Regions from separate parts of the Acidovorax sp. GW823-FHT05D11 genome, predicted to be linked through region 2. Evidence: predicted binding sites of a transcription regulator. Region 2 holds the regulator's gene; each other region holds the start of a gene.
What was found. The regulator FNR, encoded in region 2, switches genes on or off when oxygen is low (the NO sensors DNR and NnrR bind a similar motif). The targets are predictions, from matches to a motif close to TTGATNNNNATCAA.

Region 1: a site for FNR is predicted at 3,792-3,805, ahead of AC3RCE_RS16200 (type IV pili methyl-accepting chemotaxis transducer N-terminal domain-containing protein). Genes of this name have one in related genera too.
Region 3: a site for FNR is predicted at 4,076-4,089, ahead of AC3RCE_RS00370 (hemerythrin domain-containing protein). Genes of this name have one in related genera too.

What each region holds. Positions count from the first base shown of each region.
Region 1 is NZ_CM179502.1:3,485,640-3,491,493, forward strand. It holds gene AC3RCE_RS16185 (SDR family oxidoreductase) at 29-790, shown strand; gene AC3RCE_RS16190 (bactofilin family protein) at 1,180-2,154, shown strand; gene AC3RCE_RS16195 (hypothetical protein) at 2,172-2,825, shown strand; gene AC3RCE_RS16200 (type IV pili methyl-accepting chemotaxis transducer N-terminal domain-containing protein) at 2,851-3,693, opposite strand; gene moaA (GTP 3',8-cyclase MoaA) at 3,860-4,999, shown strand; gene AC3RCE_RS16210 (DUF6713 family protein) at 5,124-5,507, shown strand; gene mobA (molybdenum cofactor guanylyltransferase MobA) at 5,539-5,854, shown strand, end outside.
Region 2 is NZ_CM179502.1:2,053,504-2,059,357, forward strand. It holds gene ccoP (cytochrome-c oxidase, cbb3-type subunit III) at 1-76, shown strand, start outside; gene ccoG (cytochrome c oxidase accessory protein CcoG) at 165-1,610, shown strand; gene AC3RCE_RS09425 (FixH family protein) at 1,683-1,964, shown strand; gene AC3RCE_RS09430 (hypothetical protein) at 2,016-2,309, shown strand; gene fnr (fumarate/nitrate reduction transcriptional regulator Fnr) at 2,375-3,097, opposite strand; gene hemN (oxygen-independent coproporphyrinogen III oxidase) at 3,284-4,666, shown strand; gene AC3RCE_RS09445 (sulfite exporter TauE/SafE family protein) at 4,672-5,430, shown strand; gene AC3RCE_RS09450 (cyclic di-GMP phosphodiesterase) at 5,641-5,854, shown strand, end outside.
Region 3 is NZ_CM179502.1:80,481-86,334, reverse strand. It holds gene AC3RCE_RS00390 (class II aldolase/adducin family protein) at 1-52, shown strand, start outside; gene gstA (glutathione transferase GstA) at 156-764, shown strand; gene AC3RCE_RS00380 (YbfB/YjiJ family MFS transporter) at 930-2,141, opposite strand; gene AC3RCE_RS00375 (alkene reductase) at 2,321-3,424, shown strand; gene AC3RCE_RS00370 (hemerythrin domain-containing protein) at 3,440-4,018, opposite strand; gene AC3RCE_RS00365 (methyl-accepting chemotaxis protein) at 4,237-5,854, opposite strand, start outside.

The DNA of each region.
Region 1 (5,854 bases), 1.4 Mb from region 2:
ATCTCACCACAACCCATCGGAGACACCCATGCGTGTGCAGAACAAATCCATCATCGTCACCGGCGCCGGCAACGGCATTGGCGAAGGCATCGCCAAGCGCCTGGCCGCGGAGGGCGGCAAGGTCATCGTCAATGACATCAACGAGGCAGGAGGCCAGCGCGTGGTGGCCGAGATCACGGCGGCAGGCGGCACGGCCGCTTTCTTCAAGGCCGACGTGACGAAGTCCGCCGAAGTGAAGGCCATGGTGGACGAGGCCGTGCGCCTGTACGGCCGCCTGGACGTGGTGGTGAACAACGCGGGCTGGACGCACCGCAACCGCCCCATGCTCGAAGTGAGCGAGGACGAGTTCGACAAGGTCTATGCCATCAACATGAAGAGCATCTACCTGTCGGCCATCCACGCCGTGCCCGCATTGCGCAAGGCCGGTGGCGGCAGCATCATCAACATCGCCTCCACCGCCGGCCTGCGCCCCCGCCCGGGCCTGACCTGGTACAACGGCTCCAAGGGCGCCGTCATCATCACCAGCAAGTCCATGGCCGCCGAGCTGGGCCCCGACAACATCCGCGTGAACTGCATCAACCCCGTGTTCAACCCCGACACCGGCCTGGCCGCCGAGTTCGCGGGCGGCCCGGTGGACGAGGCGCGCCGCGCCAAGTTCCTGGCCACCATTCCGCTGGGCCGCTTCTCCACCGCGCTGGACGTGGCCAACGCCGCGCTGTACCTGGCGAGCGACGAGGCGTCCTTCGTCAGCGGCGTGTGCATCGAGGTGGACGGCGGGCGCTGCGTGTAGGCACCTGCTGGCGGTCTCGCAAGGGATCGCGCCCGGGCGCCCGCCACCTGCAAGGCCGCCGGAGGCCGCCCCGCGCAGGCACAAGCCGCACCAGGGAGGTGCGGATTGATTGACGGTTGCAGGGCAGCTGCCTATAGTGCCGCCCATCCATGTTTGCAAGCGCCTCTCCCGTCACGACCCCCAGCGGCACCGCGCCGCTGCGCCGTGCCGCGCGCTCGCAAGCCACCCTCCAGGCCGGCGACCGCCGGGTCTGCACGCTTGCTGCAGACTCCTGAGCCCGGCGACACCCTCTCCCCCACGTTCTTTCGCGCACCTCCTGTCGCCGGGCCCATCCCCCAGGCGCTTGCTTGCGCCCAGGCCACGGCCCGGGGCAGCCTTGAGGAGTGTTGATGCCCCCGTTCCCTTCCGGCGAGATATCGCTCGCCCCGTGCCCCCCCGCGCGCCACGACCCCGCCGACGGAGCCGCTGCCGGCCTGACGGCCGCCACCGACATCACCCGCCACTTCATCCGCGCCAAACGGCCCTGCGCCGACGGCTACCGCTGGTACCTGCGCCGCCAGGAGGGCGCCAGCAACTACCAGGCCCTGCTGGACGACCTGGTGCGCGAAGGCCGGGTGGAGGACGCCTGCTGGATGCTCGACCAGTTCGGCCCCACCAACGACGTGCTGGAGGTGGACCATCTGGAGGCCGACGCGCTGGTGTTCGCCGGCAGCGTGCGGTGCCAGGGCAGCGCCGACGTGGACGGTGTGCTGCGCACCGGCCGCAGCCTCAGCGTGCTGGGTGGCCTGCGGGTGGGCGGTGCGCTGCGGGTGGGAGAAGACCTGCGCGTCGCGGGCGCGCTGCGCTGTGAGGGCAGCGTGCGGCTGCACGGCGACGCGCGCGTGGGCGGCTCCCTGGTGGTGGCGCAGCGGCTGCAGTGCACGGGCGGCCTGCGCGTGGGCGGCGAGCTGGACGCTGGCGCCTCGGCCCACATCGGCGGCCACTGCACCGTGGGCCAGGACCTGCGCGTGGCAGGCGCCCTGGACGGCGGCGGAGGCATCAAGGTGGGCGGCCACCTGCACGGCGACGCGGCCGTGCAGGCCACGCACGGCCTGCAGGTGGCGGGCGACGTGGACTGCCGCGGCCACCTGCAGGTGGGCTCGGGCGTGCGCGCGGGCGGGCGCATCCACGCAGGAGGGGCCATCCGCGCGGGCGAAAGCCTGTCGGCGGGGGAAACCATCGCGGCGGGTGAAGCCTATGGCGTGTACGCCGGCCTGGTGGTGCCGCTGCCCGACTGGCCCCACAGCGCCCGGGTGTGCGCCCGTGAGCAGCCCGCGCGCCTGCTGAGCGGCTGCTGGACCGATGGCCCGGGGCACACGCCATGATGCCCGGAGCCTGCGCCTTGCACCTCGCGCCCCGCATCGCCCCCGGTGCCCCGGCCAGCCGGGGCTGGCTGGGTGCGCTGGGCCACCTGCTGACCGAACTTCGCATCGACGTGGACCTGTCGGGCCGCGACATCCAGCGCGAGTTCGACGCACTGCACGAACGCATCCGCACCAACCACCGCACCCGCGACGCGATGCGCGCGCTGCCCCTGCGCCTGCACGGGCTGGAGTTGCGCCTGCGCGAGGCCGACGGCGAGTATTTTGTCTACGCCATCGACCCGCAGCGCAACCGCATCGTGGCCTACACCGTGTTCAACCGTCTGGTCGAGGTGGACCGCCGCACCGACCGCCACCTGCGCGCGCCCCACACCAAGGTGGTGGACGGCTACCGCCGCATGGGCATTGCCTCCGCCATCTACCGCTGGTGGCTGGACTCGGGCCGCAGCCTCATGACCGGGGCACGCCAGTCCGCCGGGGCCCACGGCCTGTGGATGGCCCTGGCGCGCGACTATGAGCTGGCGGCGGTGCGCATCGACGCGCACAAACGCGTGCAGCGCCTGCCCCTGCCACCACCCCCGGGATTCTTCGACGCGCTGGACACCCGGCTGGTGCTGGTGGGGCGCGATTGCCGCCTGGCGGACTTCACGCAGCACGCGGCCTGCAGGGGCTGACGGGGGGCCGGATGCCCCCGGACGCTCAGCCCAGCACCTCGCGCAGGGCTGCCTCGTACAGGTTGGTGAGCTTGTCCATCACGCCCAGCAGGCGCTCGCTGGTGGTGGCCACGGCGTTGAGCCCCACGTCATCTGCCGGGCGGCGCAGGGCCGATTCAAAGAACAGCCACTGCGAGTCGGCCAGCTCCAGCTCGTTGCGGATGGCGGGGGTGGACACCGGCGCCGCCTTCAACGTCTGCAGTGCCTGGCGGAAGTCGGCGGCGTCGGAGGCCAGTTGCGCCTGCACCACCTTGGACTCCACCTTGGCCGCGTGCAGAAAGTAGTTCTTGGCCAGGCGCTGCGACAGCATGCGCTGGCGGCCCGCCAGGTTCACCAGCCGCGCGCTGGGGGCCTGCGCCAGCCTCTCGATCGACTCGGTCACGGCCTGGGAAACCAGCAGCGTGCGGTCGGCCTGGTCGGACGCCGCCACCACCAGCGCCGTCTGGGTGGCTGGCACGGCGGTCAACTGGTTGAGCAGGGCAAACTGCTTTTGCACTTCTTCCAGCTGGCGCCCCACGTCGGCCGGCCAGCGCCCCGACTGCAGGCCCCGCGCCAGTTCGCTGCTGCCCGACTGCACCATCTTGCGCGCCAGCCCCATCACATCCACCGCCGCCCCCGGCAGCACCTGCAGGTACTGCTGGCAATAGGCCTTGGCCATCCGCTGCGACAGGGCGCGGAACCAGCCCGCATAGTTGATGGCCCCCGACAGCCCTATCTGCGCCTGGGCACTGTGGCCCCAGGTGGGCAGCAGGATGCCCGCCGCCACCCATTGAACCGCCACGCGGCGCTGACATGGCAGGGCGTCGGCGAAGAACTCACGAACTGGCATGGGAATCCCCTGAAATCGGATGCCGTATTGTTGCAATGCAACATCCAGAGCGCCCTGCGCCATGTCAAAGGCGGGCCACGCCGCCGCCGGGGCAGAACTTGACCGCGATCAACTCCGCGCGCAGGGGCTTGCCCCTCTGCGGGGCCCCTTGCGGCAAAATCACCCCATGGCCGAACGTGTGATTCCCCTGGTGGACCAACGCATCGCCGCACTGGCGGCGCGGGTGCCCACGCACCCGGTGGCCCCCACGGGCCAACTCACCGACACCCGGGGCCGCCCGCTGCGCGACCTGCGCATCAGCGTGACGGACCGCTGCAACTTCCGCTGCAACTACTGCATGCCCAAGGAAGTGTTCGACAAGGACTACCCCTACCTGCCGCACGGTGCCTTGCTGAGCTTCGAGGAGATCACCCGGCTGGCGCGGCTGTTCCTGGCGCACGGCGTGCGCAAGATCCGCCTGACCGGCGGCGAGCCCCTGCTGCGCAAGAACCTGGAAGCGCTGGTGGCCCAGCTGGCCCAGCTGCGCACGGTGGACGGCCTGGCGCCCGACCTCACCCTCACCACCAACGGGTCGCTGCTGGCGCGCAAGGCCCAGGCCTTGAAGGATGCGGGCCTGAACCGCGTGACCGTGAGTCTGGACGGACTGGACGACACGATCTTTCGCCGCATGAACGATGTGGACTTTCCGGTGGCCGACGTGCTGGCGGGCATCGAAGCCGCGCACGCGGCGGGCCTGTCTCACATCAAGGTCAACATGGTGGTCAAGCGCGGCACCAACGACCATGAAATCTTGCCCATGGCGCGCCACTTTCGCGGCACGGGCACCACGCTGCGTTTCATCGAGTACATGGACGTGGGCGCCACCAACGGCTGGCGCATGGACGAGGTGCTGCCCTCGGCCGAGCTGATCGAACGCCTGCGCGCCGAGCTGCCGCTGGTGCAGCTCGACCCCAGCAGCCCCGGCGAGACCGCCGAGCGCTGGGGCTACACCAACGCACAAGGCCAGTACGACCCCGCCCTGGGCGAGGTGGGCGTGATCAGCAGCGTGACCCAGGCCTTCTGCCACGACTGCAACCGCGCGCGCCTGTCCACCGAAGGCAAGCTCTACCTGTGCCTGTTTGCCTCGGAGGGTTACGACCTGCGCACCCTGCTGCGCGGCGGCGCCAGCGACGAAGCGATCGCCTCGGCCATCGCCCCCATCTGGCAACAGCGCGGCGACCGCTATTCGGAGCTGCGCAGCAGCCTGCCGGCGGACACCACACAGGGTGGCGCGCGGCGGGTGGAGATGAGCTATATCGGCGGCTAGCGGTGGGGCCGGCCCCGTGCATCTCGGCCCTGCGGAGCCCCCGCCCCGCGCCATGGTCCGGGCGCCGACGGTTTTCAGGCACCATGGGTGGCCGCGGCCTTCACCTCTTGCCCACACCCACCCCATGCCCCTTCAATCTAAACACCGCGCACTGTTCCTGGCCAATGCCACCGTCCTGGTCACGCACCAGATCGACGCCGCGTACTGGCATGAGTGGGAGCTGTTCCACATTCCCGGCGGCAACCAGGTCAATCTGCTGCTCAACCTGCCCATCATTGCGCTGGTGCTGTATGCCCAGGCACAGGTCGCCCGCGGCGAAGGCCCGGCGGCCCTGGCGTTCTACAAGCTCATGCCCTGCCTGGGGGCCTTGACCGTGGCGATCCACGGCCTGTTTTTTGCCCTGGGGCACGAGGCGTTCGCGCAACCCGTGTCCCTGGGCCTGCTGGCCTGCACGGCCGTCCTCTCGTGCCTGCAACTGACCGCGCTGCGTGCCCGGCAGCCGCTGTAGCACCCTGCTTTTCACCCCATCGCCCACCCCCATGATCGAAACCCAAGACATCACCGGCCTCGTGCTTGCAGGCGGACGCGGCAGCCGCATGGGCGGCGTCGACAAAGGCCTGCAGAGTTTTCGCGGCCTGCCGCTGGCGCTGCACACGCTGATGCGGCTGCAGATGCAGACCGGCGCCACCATGGTCAATGCCAACCGCAACCTCGCGGCCTACGAGGCGTTTGGCGCCCCCGTGTGGCCCGATGTGCTGGCCGACTATGCCGGCCCGCTGGCGGGCTTTCTGACGGGGCTGGAGCGTTGCGAAACACCCTGGCTGCTGACGGTGCCCTGCGACACCCCGCTGTTCC
Region 2 (5,854 bases):
GGAAGCGCAGATCGGCGTGCTGTCTGCGTACGTATGGGGCCTGTCCAACGGCAAGCAGGCTGCCGCGGTGCGCTGATCCGGGCCGGGTGGCGCGCCCCCTGGCGCTGCGCCCGGCTTTTTGCCCCATTGCTGAAGACACACCAAGCCAATAGGTCGACACCACCATGAAGCCACCCAGCGGGCCAGCCCGCAAGGTCATTCCGATTGCACCGGTTGCATCCGATGCCTCGTCCGAGGGCGAGATCGTCTCCTTGTACGAAGCGCAGAAGAAGATTTACCCGCGCTCCATCAGTGGCCTGTTCGCACGCTGGCGCTGGGGCATGGTGTTTCTCACGCAGCTGGTCTTTTACGGCCTTCCCTGGTTCGAGTGGGGGCAGCGCCAGATGGTGCTGTTCGACCTGGGGGCACGGCGGTTCTATATTTTCGGGCTGGTGCTCTATCCGCAGGACTTCATCTATCTCACGGGCCTGCTCATCATCTCGGCGCTGTCGCTTTTCCTGTTCACGGCCGTGGCGGGGCGGCTGTGGTGCGGTTTCGCCTGTCCCCAGACGGTCTACACCGAAATGTTCATGTGGATCGAGCACAAGATCGAAGGCGATCGCAGTGCCCGGTTGCGGCTGGACAACGGGCCCTGGAGCTTCGAGAAGATCCGCAAGAAGTTTCTCAAACAGGTGGTATGGATCACCGTGGCGCTGTGGACGGGGTTCACGTTCGTGGGCTATTTCGTGCCCATTCGTGAGCTCGGCGCGGAACTGCTGGCGCTGCAGGGCAACTGGCAGATATTCTGGGTGCTGTTCTACGGCTTTGCCACGTATGGCAATGCGGGCTACATGCGCGAGCAGGTGTGCAAGTACATGTGCCCCTACGCGCGCTTTCAGAGCGCGATGTTCGACCGGGACACCCTGATCGTGAGCTATGACGTGGAACGCGGCGAGCCGCGCGGCCCGCGCAACAAGACGATCGACCACAAGGCCAAGGGCCTGGGTGACTGCATTGACTGCACCCTGTGCGTGCAGGTGTGTCCCGTGGGCATCGATATCCGCAAGGGCCTGCAGTACGAGTGCATTGGCTGCGGACTGTGCGTGGATGCGTGCAACACGGTGATGGACAAGATGCACTACCCCCGGGGGCTGATCCGCTTTTCCACGCAGAACGGCGTGGCGCAGCGCTGGAGCCAGTCGCAGATCCTGCGGCGCGTCCTGCGGCCTCGCGTGCTGATCTACACCGCCGTGCTGGTGGCACTGTGCGTGGGCATGATGGCCAGCCTGGTCACCCGCACGCCGCTCAAGGTGGATGTGGTGCGCGACCGCGCGGCCCTGTCGCGCATCGTGGCGGGCGGCAAGCTGGAGAATATCTACCGCCTGCAGATCATGAACGCCACCGAAGGCCCCCAGCGCTACCGCATCGGCGCCCGCGGCCTGGACGGGCTGGAGGTGGCCTCTGAAGCCGAGGTGGACATTGGCCCCGCGGAGTCCCGGTGGGTGGCCGTGCGCCTGCAGATACCGTATGGCTCCGCGCCCCCGGGCTCCCATGCCGTGCAGTTCGATGTGCAGGCGGTGGGCGCTGCGGCCCATGTGACCGAGAAGTCCGTATTCCTGGTGCCCCGATGAGGCGACGTGCACCCCGGTGCACGGCCCCGGGGACGTTGTATGACCGAGAAGATTTTTGAGGAGCAAGCACCCATGCCATCCAATCCAGCCATCGGCTCCGCCCCCGCCACCGCTGCGCCCTGGTGGAAATTCGGCCACGTCTGGCTGATCATCGCCGGCCCTGCCATCGTCATCGTGGCGGGCTTTGTCACGCTGTGGCTGGCGATTTCGCGGCCAGACCCCGTGGTCGCCGAGGACTACTACCGCCAGGGCATCGAAATCAACAAGACGCTGGAGGCTCCGGAGAAGAGCCTGGCCCCGGCTATGAAGGGCCGCAACCACGCGGCGACACCGGTTCAGGACCAGCCACGCTGAAACCCCTGGCCGAGCAGCGGGTCTGCGCGGCCTTACCAGGAGACAACCCCGATGTGGACGCAACGCCTGATGTGGATTGCATGGCCCGCCTTTCTGATGGCGGGCGCGATGGAGATGCTGGTTTTTGCGATGGTGGACCCGCAGGACCTGCATTGGTTCGGGCAGCCGCTGGCCCTGTCGCGCCAGGGCGTCTACACGCTCGCGTTCTTTGCGTTCTGGGCCATCACCATGGCCTCCAGCGCGTTGACCACGCTGCTGGCAATGTCGCCCTTTGAACTCAACCGCTGCCCCGTGCCCGAAGGCGAGCGCCCTGATGATTGCCGAAAGACATCATCCTGCCCTTGAACAGCGCACCGGCCGGGCTCCGGTGGCAAGGCGTTGCCGGGACGGGCGGACCTGGCTCGCCTTGCTCAGTGGCAGGCGGACTGGTTGTTCACGATGCGCTTGAGCGCGTCGGTCTCGAGGATGCGGACATGGCGCTGCTTGACTTCGACAATGCCTTCTTCCACAAACTTGGAGAAGGTGCGGCTCACGGTCTCGAGCTTGAGGCCCAGGTAGCTGCCGATCTCCTCGCGCGTCATGCGCAGCACCAGCTCGGACTGCGAGAATCCGCGGGCGTGCAGGCGCTGCACCAGATTGAGCAGGAACGCTGCCAGGCGCTCCTCGGCACGCATGCTGCCCAGCAGCAGCATCACGCCGTGTTCGCGCACGATCTCGCGGCTCATGATCTTGTGCACGTGGTGCTGCAGCGCGGTGACCTCGCGGGACAGTTCCTCGATGCGGTCAAACGGCATGACGCAGACCTCGGCGTCTTCCAGGGCCACCGCATCGCAGGTGTGGTGGTCATTCACGATGCCGTCCAGGCCGATGATCTCGCCCGCCATCTGGAACCCCGTGACTTGGTCGCGTCCGTCCTCGGTGGCCACGCAGGTCTTGAAAAAGCCGGTGCGGATGGCATAAAGCGAGGTGAACGACTCACCATTGCGAAACAGCGTGCCGCCGCGCTTCACCTTGCGGCGAACTGCAACGACCTCGTCGATGCGGTGCAGTTGCTCTTCGCTCAGGCCCACCGGCATGCACAGCTCGCGCAGGTTGCAATTGGAACAGGCGACTTTGATGGTGAGCGGGTTCATAGGCACAGGGCGGAGTTAGGTTTCGAGCATACCGCCCGATGGCCGAAGAGGGAGTCTCTTGGAGGGCGGGCAGGCGACTGACATGCATCAAATTGTCGCTGTTCCGGCCACTCCATCACTTGATTCATGTCAAGGACATGGGGAGCAGCTTACGGCACAGTCAAGGTGTACGCAAGGATTCGCCCCATGACCGCTGTTTCGCCTGACCTGCTGCGCCGTTTTGACGTACCAGGCCCCCGCTATACCTCCTATCCGACGGCCGACCGGTTTGTGGAAGCCTTCGGCCAGGAGGACTACGCCCTCGCCCTCGAGCAGCGCCGCATGGGCACCCTGACCAAGGCGCTGCCCTTGTCCCTGTATGTGCACATCCCCTTTTGCGAGTCGCTGTGCTACTACTGCGCCTGCAACAAGATCATCACCAAGCACCACGACCGGGCTGAAGTCTATCTGCGCTATCTCAGCCGCGAGATCGATCTGCACACGGCGCACTGCGGCACGGGCCAGGTGGTGAGCCAGCTGCACCTGGGCGGCGGCACTCCCACCTTCCTGTCGGACGATGGCTTGCGGGAACTCATGGCGATGCTCCAGCGCAGCTTCACCCTGGCGCCGGGCGGGGAGTACTCGATCGAGGTGGACCCCCGTACCGTCAATGCCGACCGGCTTGCCGTGCTCGCGGAGCTTGGATTCAACCGGCTGAGTTTTGGCGTGCAGGATTTTGACCCCGAGGTCCAGAAGGCGGTGCACCGCATCCAGCCCGCCGAACAGGTGTTTTCGCTGGTGGAATCCGCGCGCTCGCTCGGCTTCGAATCGATCAATGTGGACCTGATCTACGGGTTGCCGCGCCAGACGCCGGAGTCGTTCGACCGTACGCTGGCGCAGGTGGTTCAGTTGCGGCCTGATCGCATTGCGCTGTATGCCTATGCCCACCTGCCGGAGCGGTTCAAGCCCCAGCGCCGCATCCTCTCCGCCGAACTGCCCGCAGCCTCCGGCAAGGTGTCGATGCTCTCCCGTTCGCTCGACGCGTTCATGGGCGCCGGCTATGTGTATGTGGGGATGGACCACTTCGCGCTGCCGGAGGACTCGCTGGCCGTCGCCAAGCGGCAGGGCCGCCTGCACCGTAACTTCCAGGGCTACAGCACCCAGCCCGACTGCGACCTGATCGGCCTGGGCGTGTCGGCCATTGGCAGGGTCGGCGCCACCTACAGCCAGAACGCCAAGACCCTGGATGAGTACTACGACCTGCTGAACCAGGGGCGTCTGCCCGTGGTGCGTGGCTTGGCCCTGACGCGGGACGACCTCGTGCGCCGCGCCGTCATCATGTCCTTGATGTGCCAGGGAGAACTGCTGTTCGAGCCCATGGAACAGGCCTGGCTTCTCGATTTTCGGCACTATTTCTCCGCCGAACTGGCGCAACTCGACACCATGGCCGAGCAGGGGCTGGTCAAGGTGAGGCCCGACGGTGTCGAGGTCACGGCCATGGGCTGGTTCTTCGTGCGCGGCATCGCCATGGTTTTCGACCGATATCTGCAGGCAGACCGCAACCGCGCGCGTTTTTCACGCATCATCTGAATCCCATGCTTGCAACGGTTGCCTCGACTGCCTTGTTGATGGGGCTCGTTGGCGGGTCCCATTGCCTGGCCATGTGCTCGGCACCTTGTGGCGCCGTGGTGGGGCAGGGGAGCGCGGGCTGCGCATCCGCCCCGGGCGCCGGGGCGCCGGCGGAGGGGGCTCCCCCGAAGGTGCAGGCGGTGCGGTGGGCACCGCGCGGTGGCGTGGCCCGGCGGGCCGTGGCCTTTCATGCGGGCCGCCTGACGGGATATGCGCTGGCGGGCGGGCTGGCCGCCCTGGCCATGGACAGCCTGGCGTGGCTCACTCAGCAGACCATGGCACTGCGCCCGGCGTGGACCTTGATGCACGTCGCGGTGATGGCGTGGGGGCTGATGCTGATGGTCCAGGCGCGGCAGCCGCTCTGGGTGGAGCAGGCGGGCCGTGGCGTGTGGGAGCGCGTGAGGCCTCTGGTCCGTGCACCGGGGGGCATTCTTGCCGCGGGGTTTCTCTGGGCGCTGATGCCCTGTGGCTTGCTGTATTCGGCGCTGCTGGTGGCTGCCTTGAGCGGAGGGCCCCTGGAGGGCGCATTGTCCATGGCGCTTTTTGGCATTGGCAGCGGCGTCTGGCTGGTCGGCGGGCCCTGGGCCTGGACGCGGTTGCGGGCCCGGCTCAACACCGTGCGCGCGGACTGGGGGACGCGCGCCGCCGGTGGCCTGCTCTGCGCGGTGGCAAGCTGGGCACTGTGGATGGACCTCGTCTACAAACCCTCGCTGTGGTGCCGCTAGCGTGCATTCGCGCCGCGGCGGCCTGAGGGCGCGGCGGTCTCGGTAACCCACATCCCCATGAGGGGGATTGCCCCGCCCCGCGCCTTCGGGCAGGCAAGTGTTGCCGTGCCGCCGCGGCGCGGGTGGGCTCCTTCGACAAGGCCTTCGAACTGGCGATAATCTGTGTAACTATTGGTGGCATTCACGTCTCCATGTTTCGCGCGCCCCGAAGTGAACTCCTCCATCCTCATCGATATCAGCCAACTGCGCGTCGGCATGTACATCCAGCTCGATGTGGGCTGGATGCACCATCCGTTCCCGGTGAGCAGTTTCCGGGTGGCATCGGCGGACCAGATCGCGACGTTGCGGGAACTGGGGCTCACCGAGGTGCGATACGTCCCCAAGAAAAGCGATCCGGAGCAAAGAGAGCTGGTTCCGGCCGCCT
Region 3 (5,854 bases), 2.0 Mb from region 2:
GCCCGCGCTGCTGCGCAAGGTGCAGCGCGACATGCCCGGCCACGACGTCTGAGGCGCCGTGGCGCGAGGGGGCGCGGGGCCGTGCCCCCGTGCCAGCAGAAAGACGGTGCAGCGCATAGCATCGGAGGGTTCCCACTTTTCACGAGGATCCGTCCATGAAGCTCTACTACTCCCCCGGCGCCTGCTCGCTCTCCCCGCACATCGCACTGCACGAGGCCGGCCTGGCCTACACGCCCGTGCTGGCCAGCACCAAGACGCACAAGCTGCAGGACGGCTCCGACTACTACGGCATCAACCCGCTGGGCTATGTGCCGATGCTGGAACTGGACGACGGCACGCGGCTGCGCGAAGGCCCCGCCATCGTGCAATACATCGCCGACCAGGTGCCCCTCAAGATGCTGGCCCCCCAGAACGGCACGCTGCAGCGCTACCGCCTGCAGGAATGGCTCACCTTCATCGGCATGGAACTGCACCGCGGCTTCACCCCGCTCTTCGATCCCGCCACGCCCGAGGAATACAAGGTGATGGCGCGCGACAGGCTGCTGCAGCGCCTGCAGTGGGTGGACGGCCAGCTCGCCGGCAAGCAGTACGTCATGGGCGACCACTTCACCGTGGCCGACGGCTACCTGTTCACCGTGCAAGGCTGGCACAAGCCCACCGGCATCGATATCTCCAGCCTGGCCAACCTGCAGGCCTACGCCGCCCGCGTGGCGGCCCGCCCCGCCGTGCAGGCCGCCATGAAGGTGGAAGGCCTGCTGAAATAGGGACACCCCCCTGAGGCGCTGCGCGCCTTCCCCCCGCTCTCGCTACGCGGGCAGGGGGACAACGCCCTCGCTGCGGGGCGGCCCCTGCCCGGCGTTCCTGGCCTAGGCCGCGCCAGTATCGATTGGGAGCGCGTAGCGCGGCGCACGGCCAAAACTCCAGATGCGCTAGAGCGGCTTCTGCCGCCACGCCACCAGCGCCCCCAACCACAGCGCGCAGGCCGAGAACACCAGCCCGCGCGCGAGGCCTCCCGGGCCATCGGCGATCCAGCCCACCACCGTGGGCCCCACGATCTGCCCGGCGGCGAACACAATGGTGAAGGCGCTGATGCCGCTGGCCCACAGCACCTGTGGCAGGTTGTGCCGCACCAGGGCGGTGGTCGATGCCACCACCGACAGGAACACGCCGCCAAACAGCAGGCCCGAGGCCAGCACCACCGGCCAGGCCGACGTCAGCGCGGGCAGCACGGTGGCCACGCCCAGCAGCCCGTTGAGCAGGCCCAGCGCCTGGCCGCCACGGCTGCGGTCCAGCAGCCCCGCCCAGATGCGCGACGACAGCACCACCGCCAGCCCCAGCAGCGCATAGAACCAGGTCACCGCCGTGCCGCTGGCGCCTTGCTCGCGCAGCAGCGCCACGACGAAGGTCATGTAGCCGATGTAGCCCACGCCGAACAGGCCGTAGCCCAGCAGCGCGGGCGCCAGCGCACGCCAGCGCACCCGGGCGGGCGGCGGCACCACATTGAAGGCCCGGGGGGCATCCGCGGGCACCGCCAGCCCGCGCAGCACACGCGCGGGCCACCACAGGGCCGCCGTCGCGGCCATGCAGGCCAGCGCCAGCGCCCACCAGGCCCACGTCCAGGCATGCGGGGACGGCGCCGCCGCCAGCACGGCGGGCACGAGCACGGCCGACAGGCTGATGCCCCAGCCCGTGCCCCCGTAGTACAGCCCCAGCAGCAGGCCGCTGCGCCCCGGCTCCTGCGCCCCCAGGCGCGCGGCGAGCAGGCCGCCGGCAATGAACACGAGCGCGCTCGCCACGCCGGCCAGCAGGCGCTGCAGCAGGAGCGGCACCGCCTCGGTGAAAAAACCGCAGAGCCCCATGAACACGGTGGCCAGCACCGCGCCGGCCAACAGCACGGCCCCGGGTGCGGCACGCCGCAGCAGCCAGGGCGTGGCCAGCGCGCCGACCAGGTAGCCCAGCGCATTCACGGTGTTCATCGCGCCCGCGAGGGTGTAGGACCAGCCCAGGTCCTCCCGCATGGGCGGCAGCAGCAGCGCGTACGCAAAGCGCGTGATGCCGAGCGACACCGCCGCCCCCATCGACAGCGCCACGGCCAGCCACAGCGCGGGCACGGGGCGGGGGGAAGGATGGCGGGGCGGCATGGCGTTTGATTCTGCCCCAGGCCGCGCCAGCGCGCCGCGGCCCCCCGCACACCGCCGGCCAGCCCCGGATAGCACAAAACCAGAGCCCTTGTTGACGCATGTGCGCTGCACGTTTTGCGCTGCAGCATTAACCTTCCGGGGTTGATCGATTGTGTGCAACCCGTTTTTGAAAGCCCCGCATGCCTTTTCTGTCCGACCCCGTCCAAGCCGGTGACCTGCAGCTGGCCAACCGCATCGCCATGGCACCGCTCACGCGCAACCGCTCGCCCAACGCCGTGCCCACCGACCTCGTGGCCACCTACTACACGCAGCGCGCCAGCGCCGGCCTGCTGATTTCCGAGGCCACCGCCATCAGCCACCAGGGACAGGGCTACGCCGACGTGCCCGGCCTGTATGCGCCCGAGCAGATCGCCGGCTGGAAGAAGGTCACTTCGTCCGTGCACGCGGCGGGCGGCAAGATCGTGGTGCAACTGTGGCATGTGGGCCGTGTCTCGCACACCGACCTGCAGCCGGGCCATGCCGCGCCCGTGGCCCCGTCGGCGATCCAGGCCAAGACCAAGACCGTGCTCATCAAGGACGGCGTGCCCACGTTCACCCAGACCTCGGAGCCCCGCGCGCTCGAGATCGCCGAGATCCCCGGCATCGTGGCCGACTACCGCCGTGCCGCCCGCGCTGCCATCGAGGCCGGCTTCGATGGCGTGGAGGTGCACGCCGCCAACGGCTACCTGATCGACCAGTTCCTCAAGACCAGCGCCAACCACCGCACCGACGCCTATGGCGGCAGCATCGAGAACCGCGCCCGGCTGCTGGTCGAAGTGGTCACCGCCATCACGCAGGAAATCGGTGCCGGCCGCACAGGCATCCGCCTGTCGCCCGTGACGCCCGCCAACGACGTGGTGGACGCGGACCCGCAGCCCCTGTTTGACTACGTGGTGCGCCAGCTCGGCCCGCTGGGCCTTTCCTACATCCACGTGATCGAGGGTGCGACCGGCGGCCCGCGCGAACTGCCCGACCGCCCCTTCGACTACGCGGCCCTGAAGGCGGCCTACCGCGCGGCCGGCGGCCAGGGCGCGTGGATGGTGAACAACGCCTATGACAAGGCGCTGGCGGAAACCGCGCTCGCGAACGGCGCGGACATCGTGGCCTTTGGCCGGCCGTTCATCGCCAACCCCGACCTCGTGCAGCGCCTGGAGCGCGGCGCGCCCCTGAACGAGGTCAACCGCGCCACGCTGTACGGCGGCGGCGCCGAGGGCTACACCGACTACCCCGCCCTGTCGGCCTGAGGCGGGCGCGCGCCGTCAGCCCAGCCCGATCGGGCTGGGCGCCCGCATCACGATGCGCGTGAACAGGCGATCGTAGGCGGGGTCCCGCGCCTGGCCGGGCGCCAGCGGGTTGGTATTGCCGGCAAACGCCGCATCGATCGCGGCCCAGTCGCCAGGCTGCAGGCATGCCTGGGCCGCTGGCAAGACCACGGTTTCCTCCAGGCGCATGTGCTCCAGGTAGAAAGCGACATAGCGCCGCAGGGCCTCGGAAAAGGTGTCGCGGCGCGCCTCGCCCATCAGCTCCCAGCCCAGCAGCAGATGCTGCAGCTCGCGCACGGCGGCCTCGCCGCCCGCGTGTTCGCGCTCCAGTTGCGCGATGGCGCCGGCCGCCTCCGGCGAACGCTCGGCCACCTTCGGGAACAGCCATTGCGATTCCTTCGGGTGGTGCTGGCGTTCGGGGAATTCGTCGATGTAGAACAGCATGGCCCGCATCACGTCGAAGAACGCGGCGGGCTCGTCGCCCGGCCCCTGGTCCAGCATCAGGCGCAAGGAATGCAGCACGGCCGCAAGCGACGCATGCTCTTCGTGGATGGTCCGCAGGCTGATCGACGGCATGGCAGTGCTCCCCAGGTCACAAGGCCTCCAGATTGCCATGCAGGCGCCCGCCCGCGCATGACGCAGGTCAACAAACCGTCGGGGACCGGGTGCGCATCGCGCGGCCGGTGCGCCTGCGGCCGCCGCACGCCGGGCATGAAAAAGCCCTGCATGCGCATCCGCCCGCAGGGCCCATTCCGGGTGTGATGGCGCGCGGGCGCCACCGGTTCAATCCATCATCAGCGCGCGAGCAGTGCCCTGGAAGGCTCCCCGGCGAGCGCCTGGTGCTGCGGCGCCTCCACGGGTGCGTGGTGGGCGGCGTGGAGCATGGCGTCGGCCAGGCGGAACTGCTGCACCACCTGCGACAGGCGCGCGGCCTGTTCGCGCATGGACTCGGCCGCCGCCGCGGACTCCTCCACCAGCGCCGCGTTCTGCTGCGTCATGCGGTCGATCTCGCCCACCGACTGGTTCACCTGGCCGATGCCGGCCGACTGCTCCGACGCCGCCGCCGTGATCTCGCCGATGATGTCGCCCACGCGCTGCACGCTGGCCACGATTTCCTTCATGGCCGTGCCCGCATCCTCCACGTGGCGCACGCCCCCGTCCACGGCCGTCACGCTGCTGTGGATCAGGCCCTTGATGTCGCTGGCCGCCGCCGCCGAGCGCTGGGCCAGGCTGCGCACCTCGCTGGCCACCACGGCAAAGCCCCGCCCCTGCTCACCGGCGCGCGCGGCTTCCACGGCGGCGTTCAGCGCGAGGATGTTGGTCTGGAAGGCGATGGAATCGATCAGGCCGATGATGTCGCCGATCTTGCGGCTGGAGGCCGAAATCTCCTGCATGCTGGAGACGGCCTGCTGCACCACCGAGCCGCCGCGCGTCGCGGTGCTGGAGGCCGATGCCGCCAGCTGGTTGGCCATCTGCGACGACGACGCGGTCTGCTGCACCGTCGAGGTGAGCTGCGAGAGCGAAGCCACCGCTTCCTGGGCATTGCTCGCCGTCTGCTCCGTGCGTTGCGAGAGGTCCTGGTTGCCCATGGCGATCTCCTGGCTGGCCGTGGCGATGTTGCCGCTGGCGTCCCGCACCTGCGCCACGAGCGCGCCCAGGCCCTGCTGCATGTCGCGCAGCGCGCGCTGCAGGTCGGCCACTTCGTCCTTGCCTTCGGCGGCAATGTTCTGGGACAGGTCCCCCCCGGCAATGGCCTGCGCCATGCGGCGCGCCTCTTCAAGCGGGTGGCAGATCGAGTTCATGTTCATCAGCGTGGTGGGCACCACCACCACCACGGTGATCACCACGGCCAGGACGAAGAGCCACTTGGTCTCGCTGGACACCCGGCCCTGCTGTTCGACCGACTTGGCCACTTCGGCCCGCAGCACGGTATCGAGCTCTCCCACCAGCTTGTCGGCCTGGTCGAACTCGGCCACGGCCTTGCCGCTCATGCGGTTGGCAATCGTGGCGGTGTCGTAGCCGCTGGCTTCCAGCTGCCGGGCCACATGGGCAAACAGCTCGCGGTAGCTGTCCAGCCTGGCGATGATGTTGCGCACCACCACGTTGTCCGCGTCGTCCTCGCCCTCCAGGAACTTCGCGGCGATCTTCTTGGCCTTGTCCTGGCTGGCCAGCCACTTGTCGTGCGCGGCCTTCACGGCTTCCGGCTTCTCGTAGCCAATGATCATGTCCTTCTCGTACTGGCGGACGGAGCCCATCTCGCCGCGCAGCTCCGCCATGTAGCCCACCTTGGCGAAGGAGTTGTCCATGAAGTTCTGGCTCATGTCATGGATGCGGAACATGCCCAGCATGCCCGCGCCGCCCAGCAGGCCCAGCAGGCCCAGCACCACCGCGATGGCCCCCAGCATGCGCATT